One region of the Streptococcus sp. HMSC057G03 genome, then DNA from elsewhere that is predicted to be linked to it. Evidence: predicted binding sites of a transcription regulator. Region 1 holds the regulator's gene; the other holds the start of a gene.
The links. The regulator HrcA, encoded in region 1, represses chaperone genes, less so after heat shock. The targets are predictions, from matches to a motif close to TTAGCACTCNNNNNNNNNGAGTGCTAA.
Positions count from the first base shown of each region.

Region 1 (3,415 bases):
CAGACACTCCGCTGACAGAAGCAGGAGAGCGTGGGATTAGAGAATTAGGGCTTGGCCTTAAAGAAGCAGGTCTTTCTTTTAAAGAGGCTGTTTCGAGTGATTCTGGTCGTACCATTCAAACCATGGGAATTGTTCTTCAAGAACTTGGTTTGACAGGTCAGATTCCTTATCGCTATGATAAACGCATTCGTGAGTGGTGTTTTGGTAGCTTCGACGGTGCCTATGATGGCGAGCTCTTCATGGGGGTTTTACCCCGTGTCTTTAAGGTCGAGGATTTCCATCAGTTGAGCTTGATGGAGTTAGCAGAAGGGATTGTTGAAGTCGACACCACTGGTTGGGCTGAATCTTGGGGTGCCTTGAGTGGTCGGATCAAAGAAGGGTTTGAAGCCATCGCAAAAGAGGTGGAAGCAACTGGCGGTGGAAATGCGATTGTTGTCAGCCACGGCATGACCATTACGACCTTGATTTATCTCATCGATCCGAAAGCAGTCGAAGAATTGGTCTTGGACAACGGAAGTGTAACGGTTTTGGCCTATGAGGATGGCGCCTTTCATATTGAAAAGATTGGAGATATGTCCTATCGTAAGGTTGGAGCAAAACTCTTAGAGGATGGCCATGACAAATAAGTATAGACGCGCAAGAAAAAAACGTAAGAAACGGTGGCCCTACCTATTGAGTTTCTTTCTTCTTGTGATCCTTGGATCAGGAATTGGTGCTTACTTGGCTAAACCAAGCTTGTTTTCAGGGCTTCAGTTTTGGAAGGCAAAAAAAACAGCTGTAACGACTCCCTCTTCTTCTAAGAAAAAGAAAGAAAAATCAGATTTACCAGCTGTTTCGACAAAAGACTGGCAGTTGATCTTGGTCAATCGTGATAATGTGAAGCCAGAGTTGAACCCACAATTGACAGATGTAGATGCTATCAAAGTGGATAGTCGGATTGTAGAGCCAACTCGTCAATTTCTAGAGGCGGCTCGAAAAATTGCCCCAGAAGAAACCTTGATATCGGGTTATCGAAGCGTGGCGGAACAAACAGAGCTCTATAATGAGCGTGTTGCGCAATTAGAGGCCAGTGGTCTTTCGCACGAAGAAGCTGAAAAGCAGGTACAGACCCAGGTACAGGTTCCTGGTGCTAGTGAACACCAGACGGGGCTTGCGATCGATATGAGTGTCGAAGCTGGTCAAAGTGATGAGTTGGGCTTGCAGCTGGCTGCCATCGCACCGCAATATGGCTTTGTCCTTCGTTACCCAGATGGGAAGAGCAACATCACAGGTGTGAATTTTGAGAATTGGCATTTCCGTTATGTTGGCGTAGAAAATGCCCAGTATATGGCCAAACATCAGCTAGTATTGGAAGAATATATTCAACTATTGAAAAAGGCTGGAAAATAGGAGGAGATTCTCTTTTTCTAGGTCTTCAGAATGATTTTTAGCACTCTTGGGAAAAGAGTGCTAATTTTTTGGGTTTTTTTCTTGACTTTCTTTTGGATGGGTGTATAATAGAATCATGGTTTAGCACTTGAGTGTTTAGAGTGCTAAATACGAAAGAGAGGTGAGGTCATGGTTACAGAACGTCAAAATGAGATTCTCAATCTTGTCGTCGATATCTTTACCAAGACCCACGAACCAGTTGGTTCAAAAGCGCTACAAGATGTGATTCAATCCAGTAGTGCGACCATTCGAAACGACATGGCTGCTCTCGAAAAACAAGGCTTACTAGAAAAGGCCCACACTTCGAGTGGCCGCATGCCTAGTCGAGCTGGTTTTCAATATTTTGTTCAGAACTCCCTTGATCTAGAGTTGATTGATGAGCAAGATGTCTACCAGGTGGTGAAAGCCTTTGATTTCGAAGCCTTTAAATTAGACGATATCTTGGATGCTACGGCCAAGTTACTAGCCCAGATGACGGGTTACACCGCAGTGATTCAGGATGTTGAACCGACACGTCAGCGCTTGACTGGTTTTGAGATTGTTCCATTATCCAACCATGATGCCTTAGCGGTTCTGACCTTGGATGAATCAAAGCCTGTCACTGTACAGTTTGCCATTCCAAAGAATTTCTTAACCAGTGACTTGGAAATCTTCCATCAGCTGGTTCAAGAGCGTTTCATTGGAAATACAGTCTTGGATATCCACTACCGCTTGCGGACAGAGATTCCACAGATTGTACAGCGCTATTTCAAGACGACAGACAATGTCTTGGATCTCTTTGATTACGTCTTCTCGCAACTGTTTCAAGAACTGGTCTTTATAGAAGGAAAGGTTTCATCATTAGCCTACGCCGATCTTCAGACCTATCAGTTTTTGGACAATCCCCAACATGTAGCTCTCGAGTTGCGAGGGGGAATGCCAGAAGACCAAATGACCCAGATCCTGGTTGCAGAATCCCAAGAAAAGGCCTTGAAAAATGTGACGGTGATTAGTCACAAGTTCCTGGTTCCTTATCGTGGGATGGCCCTCATGCATGTGATTGGTCCCGTAGAGATGGATTACAGGCGTGTGATTAGCCTGGTCAATGTCATCGGACGGGTACTGGTTATGAAGTTGACGGACTACTACCGTTACCTCAACAGCAACCATTATGAAGTAAATTAAGACCAAATGAAAGGGGTGTATGCCTTGACAGAAGATATCAAAAAAGAAGACGTGAAAGAAGAGGAAGTTGCCGAGACAACTGAAGAAGTTGTAGAGGAAAGCAACCAACCTTCTGAGTTAGAAGAAGCACAAGCGCGTGCCGAGGAATTTGAAAACAAATACCTTCGTGCTCATGCAGAAATGCAAAATATTCAGCGCCGTGCCAATGAAGAACGTCAACAATTACAAAAATACCGTAGCCAAGATTTGGCAAAAGCGATCTTACCATCACTGGACAACCTCGAACGTGCCCTTGCCGTAGAAGGGTTGACAGATGATGTGAAGAAGGGCTTGGAAATGGTCCAAGAAAGTTTGGTACATGCTCTGAAGGAAGAAGGAATCGAAGAAATTCCAGCGGACGGAGCCTTTGACCATAACTACCACATGGCCATCCAAACCTTGCCTGCAGATGATGAACATCCAGCAGACACCATCGCACAAGTCTTCCAAAAAGGCTACAAACTCCATGACCGCATCCTGCGTCCAGCCATGGTAGTGGTTTATAACTAGGCTAGAGAACTTAAAAACCTTGTCCGAAACGACACTAAACTATGAAAGAAAGATAAGAGGCAAGCCGGAGGCTTGCAAGGAAGATATTTCCCGCCACTTAAGGGAAAATATCAAAAAGAAAAAAAGAAGATAAATTTAAGGAGAAAAACATATGTCTAAAATTATCGGTATTGACTTAGGTACAACAAACTCAGCAGTGGCAGTTCTTGAAGGAACTGAAAGCAAAATCATCGCAAACCCAGAAGGAAACCGCACGACTCCATCTGTTGTGTCA
Region 1 covers NZ_KV794426.1:38,600-42,014, forward strand. Annotated here, with positions in the region: gene HMPREF2686_RS06410 (histidine phosphatase family protein) at 1-626, shown strand, start outside; gene HMPREF2686_RS06415 (M15 family metallopeptidase) at 610-1,389, shown strand; gene hrcA (heat-inducible transcriptional repressor HrcA) at 1,558-2,592, shown strand; gene grpE (nucleotide exchange factor GrpE) at 2,617-3,141, shown strand; gene dnaK (molecular chaperone DnaK) at 3,293-3,415, shown strand, end outside.

Region 2 (3,415 bases), on a different contig from region 1:
CTCTTGCTATCTTGTTTGTGCATGCTAATAACATCACAGATGAAGCAGGAATCGCCGCAGCTGCAGCTCCAATCGGTGCAGCCGTTGGGACAATCGGTACCGTTCTTTTCTACGGTACCGCTACTATGAACTTGGTTTGGCAACACATTGGTTGGAAAGCCGTTGAAGAAGGAAACTTCAAAAAACTCTACGCAGTTGACTGGGTTTACCCTTGGATCTCTCACTTCCTCTTCTCTTTCCTTCCAACAATGATTATCACCAAATACGGTGAAAACATGGTTGATTTGATGAAACAATACCTTCCTATGGATGGTTACTGGATGAAAGCCCTCTTTACAGTCGGTGCTCTTCTCCCATGTGTCGGTATTGCCATCTTGTTGAAACAAATTGTTACAGAAGCAACTGACTTCATTCCATTCTTTGTTGGATTTACCTTGGCAAAATCTCTCGGATTGAACTTGGTATCCAGTGCCGTTGTTTCATTAATCTTTGCAGTAATCTACTATGAACTTGAAGTGATCAAATCGATGAAAGCTGCTCCAGCCGGAGTGGTGGATCTAGACGATGATGAGGAGGATATTTAAAATGGCTGATAGAAAGAAAATTTCAAAGAAAACATTAGCAAAAGCATTCCATCATTGGTATTATGGTCATTTGACTTGTTTCTCTCAAGAACATATGCAAACCTTCGGGTACTTGACTTCTATGCTTCCAATCGTAGAAGAAATGTATGACACAAAAGAAGAACAAAAGGATGCTATGCAAACCTATACGGCCTTCTTCAACACTGAACCACAACTTGGATCTCTTGTTGTAGGGATCACAGCTGGTTTGGAAGAAGCGCGTGCAAACGGAGATGCAGTAGATGGCGAAACCATCAACGGTATGCGTGCCGGTTTGATGGGACCAATCGCTGGTATTGGTGACTCATTGGTCGTTGGTACCTTGATTCCAGTTCTCTTAGGGATTGCCCTTGGTCTTTCTAAAGGTGGTAACGTCGCTGGTGCTCTCTTCTACATCGTCGTATGGAACCTCTTAGTCTACTTTGGTATGCGCTTTGCCTTCTTCAAAGGTTACCAATTAGGGGATAAAGCCGTTGAATTCCTTGTAGGACCAAAAGGACAAGCTCTTCGTAAAGCGATCAGCGTTGTCGGTGGTATGGTTATCGGTGCCGTAGCAGCTACTTGGGTATCTGTTACAACAGCCCTTCAATTCAAGAATTCTGAAGGAAAAGTCTTCTTGAACATCCAAGAAAAGATCGATGGTGTTTATCCAGGTCTCTTGACAGCAGCCTTCATCACTCTTTGCTGGTGGTTGATGTCTAAGAAAAAAATTTCACCAAACAAAGTTATGTTACTTCTCGTTGTAGTGGCTTTGATCGGTGTTGCTCTTGGTATCTTCGACCCACATCTTAAATACTAAGGTCAAGAAAAACGAATTTGCTAGTAGGAGTTTTTGAGAATGAAGTGAATGGACCTCCTTTACTTGCACTTCATTCTCAATTTTTTTCAGGAGGAATCCCATGGTTACAAAACAAGAACTTGTCAATGGATATGAAACAGAAATCAAGTACCAACGCCACATGCTTGAAAACCTTGGTCGTTGGTTCAGCTTACTCTTTATCATTGCCAGTATTGGTGTTGTATTGATCTATCTCTTTCACAAAAGTTTCCTCCCACTCTTGATCCTCGGGATTTTACTAGCCTTGGTTGGAATTTTAGGCATGATTGTTTTTGGATATGGCATCTACCGCGGGCGTATCAATCTTCAAAAAGTGATCGATGATTTCAATCAAAAATTGACAATTTTAAATTGATATTTTAGAAACATCTCATTTATTTTTGAGGTGTTTTTTTCTTGACTATTTTTGACCAAGTGATACAATAGAAACATAAGTTAGCACTTACGTATAGAGAGTGCTAAAAACACGTATGGAGGAATGAACATGTTAAAACCATTAGGAGACCGTGTGGTCTTAAAAGTCGAAGAAAAAGAACAGACTGTTGGAGGTTTTGTCCTCGCCGGTGCGAGCAAGGCTGATACAAAAACAGCTGAAGTAGTGGCCGTTGGTGAAGGTGTGCGTACCCTAAGTGGTGAACTCATCGCTCCAGCTGTAAAAGCAGGAGACCATGTTTTGGTTGAAAGCCATGCAGGAATTGAAGTGAAAGATGGGGAAGAAACCTACACCATCGTTGGAACAGCAAACATTCTTGCAATTGTAGAGTAAGAGAGGAAAGAGGTAAGAGAAATGGCAAAAGATATTAAATTTTCATCTGATGCACGTTCTGCAATGGTCCGTGGTGTCGATGTCTTAGCAGATACAGTGAAAGTTACGTTGGGCCCTAAAGGTCGCAATGTGGTTCTTGAAAAATCATTTGGTTCACCCTTGATCACAAATGATGGGGTAACTATCGCAAAAGAAATCGAATTGGAAGACCATTTTGAAAATATGGGTGCTAAATTGGTGTCAGAAGTGGCTTCTAAGACCAATGATATCGCAGGTGACGGTACAACGACCGCAACGGTCTTGACTCAAGCTATCGTCCGTGAAGGGATCAAAAACGTCACTGCAGGTGCTAACCCAATTGGCATCCGCCGTGGGATCGAGACCGCTGTTGCAACAGCAGTAGAAGCTTTGAAAAACAATGCGATCCCAGTATCAAGCAAGGAAGCCATTGCTCAAGTAGCTGCTGTGTCTTCTCGTTCTGAAAAAGTCGGTGAGTACATCTCTGAAGCCATGGAAAAAGTTGGTAAAGATGGGGTCATCACGATTGAAGAGTCTCGTGGAATGGAAACAGAACTGGAAGTCGTTGAAGGCATGCAGTTTGACCGTGGTTACCTCTCACAATACATGGTCACTGATAATGAAAAAATGGTGGCAGACCTTGAAAATCCATACATTTTGATTACTGACAAGAAGATTTCAAATATCCAAGAAATCTTGCCATTGTTGGAAAGCATTCTTCAAAGCAACCGTCCACTCTTGATCATCGCAGATGATGTCGATGGCGAAGCTCTTCCAACACTTGTCTTGAACAAGATCCGCGGTACCTTTAATGTCGTAGCTGTTAAGGCACCAGGATTTGGTGATCGCCGCAAAGCCATGCTAGAAGACATTGCCATCTTGACAGGTGGTACAGTCATTACAGACGATCTTGGTTTGGAATTGAAAGATGCAACCATTGAAGCCCTTGGTCAAGCAGCTAAAGTTTCAGTCGATAAAGACAGTACCGTCATTGTCGAAGGTTCTGGTAACCCAGAAGCGATCGCTAACCGTGTGGCGGTCATCAAGTCACAAATCGAAACCACAACCTCTGAATTTGACCGTGAAAAATTACAAGAACGTTTGGCCAAATTGTCTGGTGGTGTTGCCGTGATCAAGGTTGGTGCTGCAACAGAAACAGAATTGAAAGAA
Region 2 covers NZ_KV794416.1:107,528-110,942, forward strand. Annotated here, with positions in the region: gene HMPREF2686_RS01085 (PTS mannose/fructose/sorbose/N-acetylgalactosamine transporter subunit IIC) at 1-584, shown strand, start outside; gene HMPREF2686_RS01090 (PTS system mannose/fructose/sorbose family transporter subunit IID) at 568-1,422, shown strand; gene HMPREF2686_RS01095 (hypothetical protein) at 1,523-1,816, shown strand; gene groES (co-chaperone GroES) at 1,946-2,227, shown strand; gene groL (chaperonin GroEL) at 2,249-3,415, shown strand, end outside.
Region 2: a site for HrcA is predicted at 1,897-1,923, ahead of groES (co-chaperone GroES). Genes of this name have one in related genera too.